2 regions of the Bradyrhizobium sp. SZCCHNS1022 genome follow, and region 2 is predicted to be linked to the other one. Evidence: predicted binding sites of a transcription regulator. Region 2 holds the regulator's gene; the other holds the start of a gene.
The links. Region 2 encodes PhoB, which activates phosphate uptake and scavenging genes when phosphate is short. Its sites were predicted from a motif close to TGTCATNNANCTGTCAT; they were not measured.
Positions count from the first base shown of each region.

Region 1 (9,406 bases), on a different contig from region 2:
AATAACCCAGTGCCAGCAAGAACCCCTCATCGCCGCGCGCGAGATTCTGCAAGCGGAGATCGCGCTCGGCCGGGAAACTGAGCGGCTCACGCGTGAGGTCACCGACCGCTGCATCGGCTTGCCCCCGGGGTGACGCCTCGATCAGTCCGTCGCGCCCGAGAATATCGGTCACGCGCGGAGTGGGCACATCGGGCGCTTCCGCCAGCGCCGGCGGATCCGGCTCGAAACCTTGCGCCAGCTGCGGATCGAGCAAACGATGCGTGTAATCGAAGGTCGGTCCAAGCACCTGCCCCCCTGGAATATCTTTGAAGGTCGAGGATACGCGCCGCTGCACCCGCATCGCGGCGGTGTCGACCGGCTCGGTCGCGCCGAATCGAGGCAAGGTTGCACGAAAGGCCCGCACCAGGAAGATCGCCTCGATCAGGTCGCCGCGCGCCTGCTTGATGGCGAGCGCTGCAAGCTCCCGGTCGTAAAGCGAGCCCTCGCCCATGACCCGGTCGACCGCCAGCCCCAGCTGTTCGGCGATCTGCGCCAACGAGATCTCCGGAACGTCGCGATCGCCACGCCGCTCATGCGCGAGCAGCCGGTGCGCGTTCTCGATGGCGCGTTCGCCGCCTTTGACCGCCACATACATGCATTAACCTCCCGCCGCGACCAGCCGCGTCGTACGTGGGATCGCCACCATGCTATCATCATGGACCAGCACGACATCGATACCGCGCGGAAACAGTGTTTCGTTGATCGCAAGCCGATCGAACAAATCCTCCGGCTCGATCTTGGCACGCAGCCTTGCCGTGCCGTCGATGCCGGGACCGCGCAACGTGTAATGACGCCCCTCGCCCAAATTCTCGGCCTGCAGGACCAGCGTCGTCGAGCGATCCGGATATTCCCCGCTACCGAGTGCAAACGACTCAAAGCCGGGTAGCGATGCGCCGTCCGTGACCAGCGCAAAAGCGGCATTCGCGACTGCGGCAACAACCGGCGCTCCGGCGTGGAATTTGAGCCAAGCCGCAATATCAGGCGCCGCCGCCAATTTCGGATCGAGCCAGACCGGCGTGTCATGATCGAACAAGGTCAGGGCGATCGCAGCAGCGGCGCGCGTCAGGCCGGTCGGCACGCCGACGTCGACGGTGACGCGCTGAATGCTGCCCGGCCGGGCCATCGCCTCCATAACGGCACGGAAGGTCGACTGCGCCGCGATGACCGGATCGGCAAAGCCCGCCGGAAGATCTGAGACCATGCCCATCATTCAACCCTCGCCGCGCACCATCGTGTAGAACTCGACCTTCGTCGCCGCCGCTTCGCGTGCGCTCTGCTGCCGCTCTGCGCGCACGCGTTCGCGCAACGGTGCGACCACCTGGGTTTCGACAGCGTCGGCATAGGCGTCCGCTTGGATCAGCGCATCGCACAGTGCGACCAGGCGCGCCTTCTTACCGTCGCGCCCGAGCACGTAGCCGAACCCGACTTCGCCGCTGGCAAGGCGTACCGCCGCGCGCGACACCGTAGCTTCGCCGAGATTGAAGGGCGCACCATCGCCGCCGGCACGGCCACGCACCATCACCAGCCCGCTCTCAGGCGTGCGCAGCTCCGCATGCGGCGGCAGTGCGATCGGCTGCAGGCGCTCGGCAATCTCAGCTGCCGGCACGTGCGCCAGTACCCGCATCGCGGCTTTGCGTCTGTCCTTCATCGCCTCTGCGCTCATCGTCTTATCAGTCTTGGTCTTCTCGGACTTGCCGGATCTAAGTTGTCTATGATATTAGACAACTTGATAGCGGCCGGCAATGACCGTTTCATGACATGCCTGTGATTTTCACGACCTCTGGCGGAACCCAGCGATGAGCATGCAGGATGCAGTTTCCGGGGTGGCCCTGTGGCGCCAGGTGGCGGACGGGATCGAACGCGATATCGCCGAAGGGCGCTTTGCCGCCGGCACGCGGCTGCCCGGCGAAACCGAGATCGCGGAGATCTATCGGGTGAACCGCCACACCGTGCGGCGAGCGCTCGCAGCCTTGGCCGAACGCGGCCTGGTGCGGGCGGCGCGTGGCAGCGGCACCTATGTCGAGGCCCCGCGCCTCGCCTACCCGCTCAGCTCGCGCACGCGCTTCTCGGAGAACGTCGGCGCCGGAGGCCGCGAGCCGCGCGGCCAGTTGATTGCAGCCTCGCAGGAGCCAGCCTCACGCGAACTCGCGCGCGAGCTCAAGCTCAGGACCGGCGCGCCCTTGGTGCGAATCGAGGCGCTGCGTTTGGCTGACAAGATCCCGATCTGCCTCAGCACCTCCTGGCTGTCGGCGGAACGCTTTCCCGATGCAGCCCGGATATTCGCCTCGACCCGCTCGATGACTGCCCTGCTCGCCCATTACGATATCCGCGACTATCGCCGCGGTTCGACGCGGATCACCGCCGCCATCGCTGAGGCCAGCGACGCGGCACGGCTTGACCTCGCGTTGGGGCGTCCTGTGTTGGTCGTCGATAGCACCGATATTGACGCGGACGGCACGCCGCTGATCACCAAGCGCTCGAGGTTTGCCGCCGAACGCGTCACCTTCGAGATCGCGAGCTGACCATCTACGCGATCGCGCGCCGTCCGATGATGGCGAAGCGCAGCTTACCTGAGATCCAGTCGATTGCGGCGACCGCCACCAGGATCATCAAGATCAGGAACGAAACCTTCTGCCATTCCAGCACGCGGATCTGCTCCGCAAGCTGCAAACCGATGCCGCCGGCGCCGACGATGCCGATGATCGTTGCCGAGCGGGTGTTGGATTCGATGAAATAGAGCACCTGCCCCGCAATCACGGGCAGCACTTGCGGTATCAGACCGAAGCGAACCTCGTGCAACGCGCTACCGCCGGCCGCGCGAATGCCCTCCACCTGTTTCCGGTCCGCCGCCTCGATCGCCTCCGAGAACAGCTTGCCGAGCGCGCCGAAGTCGGAGACTGCGATGGCAAGCACGCCGGCAAACGGCCCGAGCCCGACGACATTGATCCAGACCAGCGCCCAGATCAGTTGGTCGACGCCGCGGATCGTGTCGAACAGCCGACGGACCGGAAAGCGGAGGATCGCGGAAGGTATGACATTGCGCGCCGCGAGCAGGCTGATCGGCAACGCCACCAGCGCCGCCAGCGTCGTGCCCAACACTGCTATCGAGAGCGTCTCGCCGAGGGCCTTGAGGTAGAGAGGCAGAGACGCGCCCGGATCGGGCGGGAGCATCATCCTTGCGATCCAGCCGAGCTGGCCGAGCCCGGCCAGCATCCGGCTGGGTGAAAACTCCAGATCGACTAGGCCGAACACGAAGATGGCAAGCGTGAGCACCAACACCAGCGGTGTGGCGAGCCGCGCCGCCGCGGGCCGGTCGAAAACGTGCGGATAACGCCTGCGCAGATCTTGCGGATCCGGCCGTTCCAGAGCTGTCATGTGCGCGCCTCCGCGCCGAACAGCCTGGCACGCAGCCAGCCGGTGCCGATGTCGATCAGAAAGACGGTGAGGATGATCGTCAGCAGGATCGCGCTGACATCGGAATAGTAGAACTTGCGGATCGCGACCACGAGCTCCTGACCGATGCCGCCAGCACCGACGAAACCCATGACAGAGGCCTCGCGGACATTCATCTCGAAACGCAACAGCGTGTAGCTGACGAAGCCGGCGATGACCTGCGGCAGGACCGCGAAGCGCATGCAGGACAGCCAGCTCGCACCGGTCGAGCGAATACCTTCGACCGGCTTCATATCGGCGTTCTCCACCACTTCCGAAAACAGCTTGCCGAGCGCGCCGCTGGAATGAACGGCAATGGCGAGCACGCCGGGAATCGGCCCGAGACCAAAGGCGATGACGAAAATCAGTGCAAACACGATGGCCGGTACGGTGCGGGCGAATTCGAGCAGGCGACGCACGACAAAACGGAGCCAGGGAGCCGGCGACGTGTTTTCAGCGGCCAAGAAGTTGAGGCCGAACGCGAACACCATGCCCACCAAGGTGCCGACATAGCTGATCAACAGCGTCTCGCCGAGCAGCTTGAGCCATTTCTTCCAGCCCCAAAACCACTCTGGGAAATTGGTCCACACACGCTGCCCATCGTCCAGCGTGAAGATGCGATCGAAATAGCTGACGAAATTGCCGAAGTATGTGAAGAGCGTACGCAGATTGACCTCGGCACCGACACCTGCGGCGCCGAGCACGGCAGCAAACACCACAGCAGCCAGCGCAACACGGAGGCGCTTGCGTGCGACGGCCTTGCGGTAGGCCTCGTTGAGCGCGGCCAATTGCTGGCTGGGAAGTGTGGAAACCGCGACCGCCATCGAAGCTCGGACCTTCGCGCTCATGCGCTACGGAAAAAAGCCGGGTCGCATAGACCCGGCTTTTGACGGAGAACAGATCAGGACGCCTTCTTGCGCAGGCTGTCGACGAACTTGATCAGTTCGATGGTGGCATCCCAATCCTTGGTCGTGGCCGGATGGAAGCCCTGCTTCTGGCCGTCCGACAGCCGATCGAAGGCTGCCTTGTCCTTGGTCGGCGCATCGAAGAAGGCTTTGGCGATCGCGGCCTTGGCCTCTTCCGGAAGCTCCGAGTTGTAGGCGTACGGCCCGTTGATGATCAGGGCCGACTTATGGATGATGCGGAAATCGTCCTTCTTCATCGGCGAGCCATCGACATTCTTCAGCATGCCCTTGGTGAGCATCTGCGCCAGCGTCGAATCATTGTCGCTGGTCCACTGGTTGGCCGCGACGTCGACCGTGCCCTGAGCCAGCGCCAGCACTGCGTTTTCGTGGCTGCCGGTGAAGACGACCTTGCTGAAATAGCCCTCGGCGCTGCCGATACCCATCTTGTTGAGCTCGAAGCGCGGCACGTTGTTGCCGGAGGTCGAGTTCGGATCGACCAGGCCCAGGTTCTTGCCCTTGAGATCCTCGACCTTCTGATACGGGCTGCCCGCCTTGACGAAGAACACCGAGTAGTAACCGGTGCTGCCGTCCGCATTGATGTCGTTGGCGAAGGCATCGGTCTTGACGCCGGTCAGCCGCGCACGCGCGAACGAGGCGGAGCCGTAGCTGGCAATATGGATGTTGCCGGCGCGCTGTCCTTCGATGACCGCGGCATAGTCATTGGCGATGCGCAGCGTGACTTTCACGCCGAGTTCCTTGGACAGATAGCTGACGAACGGCGCCCAGCGCTCGGTGACGCCGGAGGCGTTCTCGGCCGGAACGACTGCGAAGGTCAGTTCCGGATACTTCGCCTTCCAATCCTCGGCGGAGGCGGAAGCCGTGAACGCCAGCGCGGCAACGCCCGCCAGAACGATACGACGATTGATCATGACGTGTCCTTTTTCTTGCAGTACTTGCAGTGAGACGTCTTGAACGCCGCACAATGCGGCAGCCAAGTTCGCAAAACTCTCGGTCAGGCCACGGCGGCTTGGCCGAGGGCTGGAGCGGTCGCGGCCGCCGCAGGACGCACCGCGTCCATCACTTCGTCGGCCTCGAGATCATACAATTCGCGCGCGATCTGAGGCGTGAGTGCCGCCGGCAGATCATCGAACACGACACGGCCGGTCGCCATGCCGATCAGGCGATCGCAATAGCCGCGCGCGAGATCGAGCGAGTGCAGATTGCAGATCACCGTGATGCCGAAATGCTTGTTGATGCGCAGAAGCGCATCCATCACGATCTTTGTGTTGCGCGGATCGAGCGAGGCGATCGGCTCGTCGGCGAGAATGAGTTCGGGCTCCTGCACCATGGCGCGCGCGATGGCGACGCGTTGCTGCTGGCCACCGGAGAGTTGGTCCGCGCGCTGGGCCGCGAGGCTGGCCATGTCGAACTGTTCGAGCGCCGAGAGCGCCACGGCAACATCTTGTGCCGGCCACTGCTGCGCCAGCGAGCGCCAGAATGGGATGTGCGCCAGCCGCCCCATGAAGCGTTATCGACTGCGGTTTTCGCGCCAAAACGACACGTCAAACCATCTACCACCAGCATTGGGTTCTCCGGACAGCTAGGACCGCACTCTCCGCTAGCGCCCGGATTCTACAGTTATGTGACAGCTCTGCTGCTGCACCGAACCGTCCACACGCCGGCAGCACACGTCACGCGCATGTCACCGCGATGTCATCACACTGATAGAAGACGACGCCCGCCGACGGTAAACGGAGAGTGATCGAGATGGCCGGAAAGATACTCGGGGTGGCTCCCACCATCGATTCCAGCGCCAAGGTTCAGGGCTCGACCTTGGGCGCCTATTGCGAAGTCGGCGCACGCACGATCCTGCTCGACGTCGCGATGGGCGACTACTCCTACGTAGTCAACGACTCCCAGATTACCTACACGAGCATCGGCAAGTTCTGCTCGATCGCAGCGATGACGCGGATCAATCCCGGCAATCATCCGATGCACCGCGCCACCCAGGCGCATTTCACTTATCGCGCCAGCGCTTATTTCTCCGGCGAAAACGACGAGGCCGAGTTCTTCGCCTGGCGGAAGGAGCACCACGTCAATATCGGTCACGATGTCTGGATCGGTCACGGCGCGATCGTGCTGCCCGGCCGCAACATCGGGACCGGCGCGGTGGTCGCGGCAGGGGCCATCGTCACCAAGGACGTTCCGGCCTACACTATCGTGGCCGGCAATCCGGCGCGCCCGGTCAAGCGCCGGTTTCCCGAAGATGTCGCCGAGCGGCTGATCCGGCTGGCATGGTGGGATTGGCACCACGAGGCGCTACGCGCAGCGCTGCCGGACTTCAGAAGGCTGGCGATTGACGAATTCCTGGACACATACGAGTCCGCGCTCGACGCGACCGGCCGGGTGCGGCAAAGTGTCTCTCATGACTGATCTCATCATCTCAGGTGGCCGAACGCTGCTCGGCAGCGACTTCGTCGACACCTTCCTCTCCGTTACCGAAGGTGAAATTGCCGATATCGGTGTGTCTCGTAGCGGCTCTGCGGTCGAACTCGACGCGCGGGAGCTTCTCGTCCTGCCCGGCATTGTCGATGTGCACGGCGATGCGTTCGAGCGTCAGATGGAGCCGCGCGCCGGTGTCGGCTTCCCGGTCGACGTCGCGCTGATCGACAGCGACCGCCAGGCGATTGCGAACGGCATCACCACGGTCTTCCACGCGACCACCTGGTCCTGGGAGCCGGGCCTGCGCAGCGCCGACAATGCGCGCCGCCTGCTCGAATCCATCGAGGACTTGCGACCGCGGCTTTCGGCCGACACGCGCTTCCATCTGCGTCACGAGACCTACAATCTCGGTGCCGAGGAGGAGATCGCGCAGTGGCTGGCGACGGGTCGTGTCGACCTGTTCGCCTTCAACGATCACATGAATTCGACGCTCGCCTCGCTGGAAAAGCCGCAGAAGCGCCAGCGCATGGTCGATCGGACCGGGCTTTCGGGTGAGGCATTCGATCGCCTCGTGGCGGATGTCGTCTCGCGCGCCGATGAAGTGCCGGCGTCGATTGCGCGCCTTGCCAGCATCGCGCGCGACGCCGGGGTGCGGATGCTCTCGCATGACGACGATACGCCGGCGATGCGCAAGGCATTCCGCGCACAGGGCGTGACGATCGCAGAGTTTCCGATCAACGAGGAAACGGCGCGCGAAGCGGCGGAAGGCGGTGACGCCATCGTCTACGGCGCGCCCAACGTCGTTCGCGGCGGCAGCCATACCGGCTGGACCAAAGCGAGCGACATGATCGCGAATGGCCTCTGCTCGGTACTGGCGTCCGATTATTACTATCCGGCGCCACTCCTGGCCCCCTTCCGCCTCGCCGCCGACGGCGTGCTCTCCCTGGCTCGTGCGTGGGATCTCGTCTCGGGCGGACCTGCGCGCGCTGCGGGGCTCACTGATCGCGGCAGCATTGCACCGGGTCAGCGCGCCGACATCATCATGGTCGATGATCAGGTGCCGATGCGGCCGCGGGTGGTCGCGGTCATCGCCAATGGGCAGTTGTTTTATCTGACCGAGCCAGGCCGGCTCACCGCGCCGCTCGCCCGTGCTGCAGCTGCCGAGTAAGCCGATCGAGATGGCCAAATTTCCACGTTACGCGATCTACTACGCACCGCCCGAGGCGAGCCTGCTGGATCGTTTCGGCAACTCTCTGCTCGGCTATGATGCGCGACGCGGAGTGGATACCGCGTTCGCGGACGGGATCACGGAAGCGATTGCCGACTGGCGCGAGCTGACCGAGGACGCCCGCAAATACGGCTTTCACGCCACCTTGAAGGCGCCGTTCGGGCTGGCCGATGGACGAAGCGAAGCGGACCTGGTGACGGCCTGTCGCGATTTCGTGAGCGTGCCGCGCGCGATCCCGCTCATCCGCCCCGTGGTGGATGCGATCAGCGGATTCATCGCGGTGATCCCGGGCGAGCGCTCGGACGCGCTGCAGGGGCTTGCGGCGGACTGCGTCCGCGCCTTCGATCCCTTCCGCGCGCCGACCACGCCGGAGGATCGCGCGCGCAGAAAGCCCGAGGCGCTGACGCCGCGTCAGGTCGAATATCTGGACGTTTGGGGCTATCCCTACGTCATGGAGGAATTCCGCTTCCACATGACGTTGACATGCCGGCTGGAGGCCGCGCGTCGCGAGCCGATCCTTGCGATGCTGCAGGCCCGTTTCGCCGAGATGAAGCTCGCGCAGCTCGCGATCGACCAGATCGTGTTATTTCGCCAATCCGATCCAAGAGCCCGCTTCCGCATTATCGGGTCCTGGCCGCTCACGGGATGCGCGTCGCCCGCTTAGCAGGCTCAGTGTGCTGCGCCGGCGTAGCTCGGCCGCAGCTGATCCGCATGCACGGCGAGCGGCGGCAAGATGTCGGCGCGGTCGCGTGGCAAAGCTTCCCTCATCTCCTTCTGCAGGAAGGCGATGAGCTTCTCCCTCACCTCACAGCGCAAGTCCCAGGCTTGCGGTGCATTGCGGGCGCTGACCAGGGCTCGCAGCTCCATCGTATGGGAGTTGGCATCGACGACCTGCAGATTGACGACCGCGCCGTCCCACAATTTCGATTGCTTGACGACCTCCTCGAGCCGTTTGCGGATCCGCGGCACGTCCGCCGCGTAGTCGACATACAGCATCACCGAGCCGATCAGGGACGCCGCATCACGGGTCCAATTCTGGAACGGACGTTCGATGAAATAAGACAGCGGCACGACCATGCGGCGCCAATCCCACAGACGGATGACCACGTAGGTCGATGCGATATCCTCGACCCAGCCCCATTCGTTTTCGATGATGACCGCATCCTCGATCCGGATCGGCTGTGTCACGGCGATCTGCACACCAGCGATCAGGTTGCTCAGCAGCGGCCGGGCTGCGAGACCGACGATCAGGCCGGCGGCGCCGGCCGACGCAAACAGGCTGACGCCGTATTGCCTGACCGAATCGAACGTCATCAAGGCGGTCGAGATCACGACGATGATGATCAAGGTATCGATCACC
Region 1 covers NZ_JAUETT010000003.1:355,879-365,284, forward strand. The annotation lists gene QX071_RS21150 (carbon-phosphorus lyase complex subunit PhnI) at 1-634, opposite strand, end outside; gene phnH (phosphonate C-P lyase system protein PhnH) at 638-1,246, opposite strand; gene phnG (phosphonate C-P lyase system protein PhnG) at 1,250-1,702, opposite strand; gene phnF (phosphonate metabolism transcriptional regulator PhnF) at 1,836-2,561, shown strand; gene phnE (phosphonate ABC transporter, permease protein PhnE) at 2,566-3,414, opposite strand; gene phnE (phosphonate ABC transporter, permease protein PhnE) at 3,411-4,295, opposite strand; gene phnD (phosphonate ABC transporter substrate-binding protein) at 4,373-5,305, opposite strand; partial or broken gene QX071_RS21185 (phosphonate ABC transporter ATP-binding protein) at 5,389-5,898, opposite strand; gene QX071_RS21190 (chloramphenicol acetyltransferase) at 6,144-6,809, shown strand; gene QX071_RS21195 (alpha-D-ribose 1-methylphosphonate 5-triphosphate diphosphatase) at 6,802-7,986, shown strand; gene QX071_RS21200 (DUF1045 domain-containing protein) at 7,997-8,710, shown strand; gene QX071_RS21205 (mechanosensitive ion channel family protein) at 8,716-9,406, opposite strand, start outside.
Region 1: a site for PhoB is predicted at 1,782-1,798, ahead of phnF (phosphonate metabolism transcriptional regulator PhnF). Genes of this name have one in related genera too.

Region 2 (9,406 bases):
GCGTCGAGGGCTTCTCGAAGATCATCGCCAACACCTTGCCCTCGAGCGGCTTCTTCGCCGGCTCGTGCGCCTTCAGCTTCTTCTTCATGTCGCTGGACAGCGCGAGCATGGAGCGCAGCTCGGGTAGCGGAACCTCAGATATGTCGAGGAAATGACGGGGGGTCTTACTCATGACGCGGCTGCCTGCTTCGACTGACCGCTCGATAGCGCCGTACAGGCGCGATCGAGCCGCTGCACCGACTCTTCGATCTCGGTTTCGTTGACGATCAAGGGCGGCAGGAAGCGCACCACGTTGTCGCCGGCGCCGACGGTCAACAGCTTCTCGTCGCGGAGCGCCGCGATCAGATCGGCCGACGGAACCACGGCCTTGATGCCGATCAAGAGACCTTCGCCGCGGACCTCGGAGATCACCTCCGGGTGGCGATCGATCACGGCGGCGAGCTTCTGCTTGAGCAGCAGCGACATCTTGCGCGCGTGCTCGAAGAAGCCCGGCGCCAGCATCACGTCCAGCACCGCATTGGCCGCGGCCACCGCCAGCGGGTTGCCGCCGAAGGTCGAACCATGCGAGCCCGCCGTCATGCCGGCCGCAGCATCGGCCGTGGCGAGGCACGCGCCGATCGGGAAACCGCCGCCGAGCGCTTTCGCCAGCGACATCACGTCGGGCTCGACCCCGAGCCAGCGATGCGCGAACAGCTCGCCGGTGCGGCCCATGCCAGTCTGCACCTCGTCGAACACGAGCAGCAGGCCGTGCGCGTTGCAGAGCTCGCGCAGGGCCTTGTAGAAGCCCAGCGGCGCGGTGCGCACGCCACCCTCACCTTGCACCGGCTCGATCAAGATGCCCGCGGTGTGCGGGCCGATCGCCTTCTTCACCGCTTCGAGATCGCCGAGCGGGACTTGGTCGAAACCATCCATCGGCGGGCCGAAGCCGTCGAGATATTTGGCCGAGCCGGTGGCCGCGAGCGTCGCCAGCGTGCGGCCGTGGAACGCGCCCTCGAACGTAACGATGCGGTAACGTTCCGGATGCCCCTTGGCGGCGTGATGCTTGCGCGTGATCTTGATCGCGCATTCCATCGCTTCGGCGCCGGAATTGGCGAAGAACACGTAGTCGGCGAAGCTCTGCTCGCACAGCCGCGCCGCAAGCCGCTCGCCGTCCGGGCTCTTGAACAGGTTCGACATGTGCCAGAGCTTGGTCGCCTGCTCCTGCAGCGCCTTCACCAAATGCGGATGCGCGTGACCCAGCGCATTCACGGCGACGCCGGAGGTGAAGTCGAGATAGCGCTCGCCATTGGTCGCGATCAGCCAGGCGCCCTCGCCGCGCTCGAAGGCGAGATCGATCCGGGCAAATACGGGGAGCAGATGCGACGCGACGTCCGTCATGGCTGATCACTTGAGCTGACGGGCCGGTCAAGACGCGCACGAGGAGGCGCAAAGCAGCGCCATCGCGCACCCGGGACCCGGCCCTGGAAAACAAAATGTGCCGCCTTTTCAAGGCGGCACGGACAACTATTGTATGCGCAGGACGTTCGCTGTCAACACGCGTGAGCCAGCCGCCTCAGCGCGGAACAGGTGGGGTTTCCGGTCGATGACAGTGCTAAGCGTTCCCGGTCCACATCGACGGAAGGTGTGGACGGTGGCCCCCGACTCTTGCGCGGGAGTCACGGCATATTGTAGCGTTTTTCGCATCGAGTACGACATCTCGTGCAGCAGGTCTGATCCTTAAGAGTTCGGTGGTTCGGCGTACACGTCCGGGCGCGCATCTCGCGCCCGGCGAGGGCTAAGGGATTCTGCGAGCAGGGATTTTCGTGAGTTTGGCACCGCAGCGCTGTCCCGAAACTGGCCAGCGAAACGCGAAGGGAAAGGTGCGATGACGGTATTGACCTGGTCAGACGATCGCGTCGAGCAGTTGAAAAAGCTCTGGGAGGCCGGACTGTCGGCCAGCCAGATCGCAGCGGAGCTCGGAAATGTGACGCGCAACGCCGTGATCGGCAAGGTCCACAGGCTCGGCCTCTCCGGTCGCGCCAAGAGCCCTGCCGCCGCCGCTCCGCGTCAGCGCAAGGCGCGCCCCGCTCAGCCGATGATGCGGGTGGCCCGCCCGGTGGCGCGCGGCAATACCGCGCTCGCCCAGGTGTTCGAGGTCGAGACGGAGCCCGATCCGATCACCTTCGACAATGTGGTGCCGATGAACCAGCGGCTGTCGCTGCTCGAGCTCCGCGAAGGCACCTGCCACTGGCCGGTCGGCGATCCCGCCAGCGCGGACTTCTTCTTCTGCGGCGGCAAGGCGCTGAACGGCCTGCCCTATTGCGCGCAGCATTCGCGCATCGCCTATCAGCCCGCGGCCGATCGCCGTCGTCACCCCGGCAAGAGCCCGGCACGTTGATCTGTTGCGCATCTTGGACGCGCTGTTAGCTCAGCCATCAGCTGTCGTCCCCGCGAACGCGGGGACCCATAACCACCGGCGGGCGTGGTTATGATGGATGTTAGCTACAGCTGCAGCTCTATCATCAGCATTTGCGGTTATGGGTACCGGCGTTCGCCGGGATGACGGCGGCGCACGTTGCAAGCGCGCTTGTCATGACAAAAAAGGCGGAGCCGAAGCTCCGCCTTTGATCGGTCGCTGTTTGTCGCTGCGCGATCGCCCTCAGCTCACGATTCCGCCTTCGCGAAGCGGTCGTCGAGCGCATAGCCCGCGCCACGCACGGTGCGGATCGGATCCTGTTCGCGTCCCGGATTGAGCAGCTTGCGCAAGCGTCCGATGTGCACGTCCACCGTACGCTCGTCGATGTAGATGTCGCGGCCCCAGACGCTGTCGAGCAGCTGCTCGCGGCTGAACACGCGGCCCGGATGTTCCAGGAAGAACTCGAGCAGCCGATATTCGGTCGGCCCGAGATCGATCGGCCGGCCGGAGCGGGCGACGCGGCGCTTCTCGCGATCGAGCTCGATGTCGCCATAGGCGAGCACGGTGGCGAGCCGTTCGGGGCTCGCGCGACGGAGCAGACCCTTCACGCGGGCCAACAGCTCGGGCACCGAGAACGGCTTGACGATGTAATCGTCCGCCCCGGTGGCGAGCCCGCGGACCCGCTCGCTCTCCTCACCGCGCGCCGTCAGCATGATGATCGGCAGCTGCTTGGTCTCGGGCCGGGCGCGCAGGCGCCGGCACAGCTCGATGCCGGACAGCCCCGGCAGCATCCAGTCCAGCACCACGAGATCGGGCACCCGTTCCTTCAGTCGCGTGTCGGCGTCGTCGCCGCGCGCAACCGTCTCGACCTCGTAACCTTCGGTCTCGAGATTGTAGCGCAGCAGCGTCGTCAGCGCTTCCTCGTCTTCCACAACCAGAATGCGCGCACTCATCGCTCAGCTTCTCTCTCAGTTTCCGGGGGCGGTGGCCGCGAAGGACGTCATGTCGCCCTTCGGACGCTTGTCGATCATCGGCTGGCCTTCGATCATGTAGAACACGGTTTCCGCGATGTTGGTCGCATGATCGCCGATCCGTTCGATGTTCTTGGCGCAGAACATCAGGTGAATGCAGAACGAGATGTTGCGGGGATCTTCCATCATGTAGGTGAGCAGCTCGCGGAACAGCGAGGTGCAGATGGCGTCGACCTCCTCGTCGCCCTTCCACACCGTCATCGCCGCCGGCAGATCGTGGGCGGCATAGGCGTCGAGCACCGACTTGACCTGCGACTGCACCAGGTCGGTCATGTGCTCCAAACCGCGGATCAGCTTCAAGGGATGGAAATCGCTCTCCAGCGCGGCGACGCGCTTGCCGATGTTCTTGGCGAGGTCGCCGATCCGCTCGAGGTCGGTCGCAACCCGCATCGCGCCGACGATCTCGCGCAGGTCCACCGCCATCGGCTGCCGGCGGGCGATGGTGAGCACCGCGCGCTCCTCGATCAGCCGCTGCAGACTGTCGATCTCGGCGTCCGTCTGGATCACCCGCTCGCCGAGCGCGACGTCGCGCCGCACCAGCGCGTCGACGGAATCCACGATCAGCCGCTCGGCCAAGCCGCCCATCTCCGCGACCAGCCGCGTCAGCTCCTGCAGGTCGCTGTCAAACGCCTTGACGGTATGTTCACTGGCCATCTCTATCTCCTCGGCAATGCCGTCGTAGTCCGGCGCGTCAATTCGGGTCTCGCTGCCTCAGCCAACTGCCCCTTGCCGACCGATGCAAGGGGTCCGTTTCCGGCATCAGCCGAAGCGGCCGGTGATGTAGTCCTGGGTCCGCCGATCGCTCGGCGAGGTGAAGATCTTGCTGGTATCGTCGAACTCGATCAGCTCGCCGAGATACATGAAGGCGGTCTTGTCGGAGACGCGGGCCGCCTGCTGCATGTTGTGGGTCACGATCGCGATCGTGTAGTTGTCCGACAGCTCCTGGATCAACTCCTCGACCTTGGCGGTCGAGATCGGATCGAGCGCCGAGCACGGCTCGTCGAACAGGATCACCTCGGGACGCACCGCAACGGTGCGGGCAATACAGAGACGCTGTTGCTGGCCGCCGGAAAGGCTCAGGCCCGAGGCGTTGAGCTTGTCCTTGACCTCGTTCCACAGCGCGCCGCCGCGCAACGCCTTCTCGACCCGGTCATCCATCTCGGATTTGGAGATCTTCTCATACAGGCGGATGCCGAAGGCGATGTTCTCGTAGATCGTCATCGGGAACGGCGTCGGCTTCTGGAACACCATGCCGACGCGCGCACGCAAGAGGTTCAGGTCGAGCTTGGGGTCGAGGATGTTGGTGTTGTCCAGCATCAGCTGGCCTTCGGCGCGCTGGCCCGGATACAGATCATACATCCGGTTGAAGATGCGCAGCAGCGTGGACTTGCCGCAGCCGGACGGTCCGATGAAGGCCGTCACCCGGTTGGTTCCGAGCGACAGGTTGATGTTCTTCAGCGCATGGTGATCGCCGTAATAAAAGTTCAGGTTCCGGACCGTCACCTTCGCCGGAGCGTCCGGCAAGGATTTGTTCGGAATGACGCCCGCCGGACTTGAGACGGAAACAGACATGTCGGTCATTTTGCGCTCCTCTCGGCGCCCAGAATGCGGGCCCCGATGTTCAGGGCAAGTACGGTCAAGGTAATCAAAAGGGCCCCGGTCCAGGCCAGCTGCTTCCAATAGGCATAGGGGCTCTGGACGAAGTTGTTGATGGTCACCGGCAGGTTGGCCATCGTGTGGGTAAGATCGAGGCTCCAGAACTGGTTCGACAACGCAGTGAACAGGAGCGGCGCGGTCTCGCCGGCCACGCGAGCGGTCGCCAGCAGGACGCCCGTGATCAAGCCGGAGCGCGCCGCGCGATAGGCGATGCGCCGGATCACCAGCGAACGCGGCAGGCCAAGTGCGGAGGCGGCCTCACGCAGCGGATTGGGCACCAGCAGCAGCATGTCCTCGGTGGTGCGCAGCACGACCGGAATCACGATCACGGCAAGCGCCAGACAGCCCGCGATGGCCGAGAAGCCGCCCATCGGAACCACGACCGCGCCATAGATGAACAGGCCGATGATGATGGATGGGGCAGAGAGCAGGATGTCGTTGATGAAACGGATCACCGAAGTCAACCGGTCATGGCGACCATACTCGGCGAGGTAGGTGCCGGCGAACAAGCCGAGTGGAGCACCGACGCCGACGCCGAAGACCGTCATGATGATCGAGCCTACGATGGCGTTGCGCAGGCCGCCGTCGCTCGATCCCGGCGGCGGCGTATCGGTCGCGAAGACCTGCACGGTCAGGCCAGCCAGGCCCTGGTAGAGCAGATCGATCAGGATCAGTGCGAGCCAGGTCACGCCGAACAGCGCGGCAAGCACGCACAGCGCACGGACGAAGATGTCCTTGCGGCGGCGGCGGCCATAGATCCGGTTGGCCGGATTGATGGGCGTATCGGTAGACGTCATGCGATCTCTCCTGCCCTATCCATCCGGCTTATTTTCCGGCCTTGGCTTCGAGCCGCAGCAGCATCAGGCGCGCGCCGGCGAGCACGAAGAAGGTGAGAACGAACAGCAACAGTCCGAGCAGAATCAGGGCCGACTGGTGCAAACCGTCGCTCTCCTGGAATTCCGATGCGATCGCCGCCGAGATCGTGGTGCCCGGCGCGAAGATCGACGAGGAGATGCGGAACGAGTTGCCGATGATGAACGTCACTGCCATGGTCTCGCCGAGCGCCCGGCCGAGCGCCAGCATGATGCCGCCGATGACGCCGACCCGGGTGTAAGGGATCACCACGCTGCGCACGACCTCCCAGGTGGTGCAGCCGACGCCATAGGCGGCCTCCTTCAAGACCGGCGGCACGGTCTTGAACACGTCCACCGAAATCGAAGTGATGAAGGGCAGCACCATGATGGCCAGGATCAGCGAGGCATTGAACAGGCTGAGATAGGACGGCGGCCCGGCGAAGATGTCCTGCAGGATCGGAATGTTGGCGCACAGGCTGATCATGAACGGCTGGAACGTGTAGGCCAGGAACGGCCCCAGCACGAAGAAGCCCCACATGCCGTAGATGATCGACGGGATGCCGGCGAGCAGCTCGATGGCGATGCCGATCGGGCGGCGCAGCCATTGCGGGCAGAGCTCGGTGAGGAAGATCGCAATGCCGAGACCGACCGGGATGGCGATCAGCATCGCGATAAAGGACGACACCAGCGTGCCGTAGATCGGTCCCAGCGCACCCAGCACGGGCGGATCGGCTGACGGCGCCCAGCGGCGCGTCCACAGGAACTCGAAGCCATATTCCTTCATTGCCGGCCAGGCGCCGATGATCAGTGACAGGATGATGCCGCCGAGGATGAGCAGCACCGAAATCGCCGACAGGCGGGTGATCCAGTAGAAGGTGACGTCGCCAAACTTGAAGGCGCTCAGCGCCCGGGCGCGGTCATAGGGTCCGGCGGCATCGCTGACAGTGCTTGCGTCGCTTTGAACGGCCATCTCTGCCAAGTCCGCCCCCTGTTTCTGATAGACCTGTACTTGCGTACTTGTACTTGCGCACTTGTGCTTGTGTACTCGCACTTCTGCACCAGCACCTGCGTCGTCGACGTCCCCTCTCCCACGCCGGGGAGAGGGGCCACATTCGAAGGAGCGGCTTAGCTCTTGATGTCGGACGACCAGGTCTTCTCGATCATCTTCACGACGTTGTCGGGCATCGGGATGTAGTCGAGCTCCTCAGCCATCTTGGCGCCCTTCTCGAACGACCACTTGAAGAACTTGATGGCTTCGGCGGAGGCCGCCTTGTCGGCCGGCTCCTTGTGCATCAGGATGAAGGTCGCCGCCGTCATCGGCCAGGACTTGTCGCCCGGCTGGTCGGCCAGGACAACGTAATAGCCCGGCGCATGGGCCCAATCCGCATTCGAGGCGGCGGCCTGGAACGCCTCCACGGTCGGCTGCACGGTCTTGCCGGCCTTGTTGATCATGCCGGTGTAGGTCAGCTTGTTCTGCTTGGCATAGGCATACTCGACATAGCCGATCGAGTTCTTGGTCTGGCTGATATTGCCGGACACGCCCTCATTGCCCTTGGCGCCGACGCCGGTCGGCCACTCCACGGCCGTGTTCGCGCCGATCTTGCTCTTCCACTCGGGGCTGACGTCGGAGAGATAGGTGGTGAAGTTGAAGGTAGTGCCCGAACCGTCCGAACGACGCACGACCGAGATCGCCTCGGACGGCAGCTTCACCTTCGGGTTCAGCTTCTTGATCGCCGCGTCGTCCCACTTGGTGATCTTGCCGAGGTAGATCTCGGCGAGGGTCGGACCGTCGAGCACCATCTCGCCCGGCTTCACGCCTTCGAGATTCACGACCGGGACGATGCCGCCCATCACCATCGGCCACTGGACCAGGCCGTCCTTCTCGAGCTGCTCGGCCTTCAGCGGCGCGTCGGTGGCGCCGAAGGTCACGGTCTTGGCCTGGATCTGCTTGATGCCGCCGCCGGAGCCGATCGACTGATAGTTCAGACCGTTGCCCGTCTCCTTCTTGTAGGCGTCAGCCCACTTGGAATAGATCGGGAACGGGAACGTCGCGCCCGCTCCGGTGATGTCGGCGGCAAAGGCCGACGTCGATGCGGCGACCAGGCCGGCAGCGACGATAGCTTTGAAGAAATTCATTGCTGGTCTCCCATTTGGGGAGCGAAGCGCCACGCGCGCCCGACTGCGCTCCCGCCGGCCCCTTTAAGGTGCCTCGTTGCCGCTTTTATAAAGGTTTGATGACAGTCGGATGACATGGATCAAACCATTGCAGCTACAGGCTTTTATGCCCCGAATGGCGGCTTTGGCTGGGGGAAACAGGCGGTGAAAGTTGCTCCATTTTTGGGCACACTTTCGATCAAAAGACGGCCGCGGTGGCGGTTAAGAATGTGTTTCACCAGCGATAATCCGAGCCCCGTCCCGCCCTGCGCGCGACTATCTCCGACATCAACCCGATAGAAGCGCTCGGTCAGCCGGGGCAGGTGCTCGGGCGCGATACCGGGGCCGAAGTCCCGCACCTTGACCCGGATTTCCGGGGTTCCCTCACCTGAGACTGCCGAGGTCAGCGACACAATGACGCGGCCGCCCGAGGCGCCGTATTTCAGGGCGTTCTCGATCAGATTCTCGAACAGGCGGAGCAGCTCCTCCCGGTCGCCGGCAATGGTGACGGGAGTCTCCGGCAGATCGATCTCGACCTTGACCTGACGCTCGCGTGCCAAGGGTTCGAGCCCGTCGGCCACCTGGTGGATGATCGGGATCAGGTCAACGGTCGCATCCGGCCGAACATGCGCGGAGAGCTCGACCCGGGACAGCGACAACAGATCGTCGATCAGGCGGGCCATTCGCCCGGCCTGGGTATGCATGATGCCGAGGAAGCGCTCACGCGCCCTGGGATCGTCCTTGGCCGGTCCCTGCAGGGTGTCGATGAAGCCGGACAGTGCCGCCAGCGGCGTACGAAGCTCATGACTTGCATTAGCGACAAAGTCGGCGCGCATCTCCTCGACCCGGCGCAGCGGCGTCAGGTCATGGAACGTCATCAGCATGCACTTCTCGGTGCCGCCGAAGGCGGTCGGAACCGGGACCGGCGTGATGATCAGCTCCATCCAGCGATCGACCGGCACATGGTCGTGATAGGTGGCGCGACGGGGCTCGGTGGTGGCAATGGCTTCCCGCAACGCCGTGATGATTTCGGGAGAGCGCAGCGCGAATTGAGCGAGCTCGTTCTTGCGCAGCGCCGGCGCCAGCTGCGCCGCCGCCTCATTGAGGTGGATGACACGACCGGCGCGGTCGAGCAGCACCACGGGATCGGGCATGCCGGCCACCACCGCATTGACGGCGGGGGCCTCCACGGGATTGCTGCCACGGAACACATCCTCCCGCGTTGTCACGGCGCTGTGCAGGCGCCAGGGCACCAGCGCAGCGGCGGCGATGCAGAGGAACACCGCAGCCGCCCGGAACGGCAGGAGCTCGTCGCG
Region 2 covers NZ_JAUETT010000001.1:157,766-167,171, forward strand. The annotation lists gene argF (ornithine carbamoyltransferase) at 1-172, opposite strand, end outside; gene QX071_RS00720 (aspartate aminotransferase family protein) at 169-1,377, opposite strand; gene QX071_RS00725 (GcrA family cell cycle regulator) at 1,865-2,377, shown strand; gene phoB (phosphate regulon transcriptional regulator PhoB) at 2,644-3,348, opposite strand; gene phoU (phosphate signaling complex protein PhoU) at 3,364-4,080, opposite strand; gene pstB (phosphate ABC transporter ATP-binding protein PstB) at 4,186-5,007, opposite strand; gene pstA (phosphate ABC transporter permease PstA) at 5,004-5,879, opposite strand; gene pstC (phosphate ABC transporter permease subunit PstC) at 5,908-6,906, opposite strand; gene pstS (phosphate ABC transporter substrate-binding protein PstS) at 7,062-8,072, opposite strand; gene QX071_RS00760 (ATP-binding protein) at 8,216-9,406, opposite strand, start outside.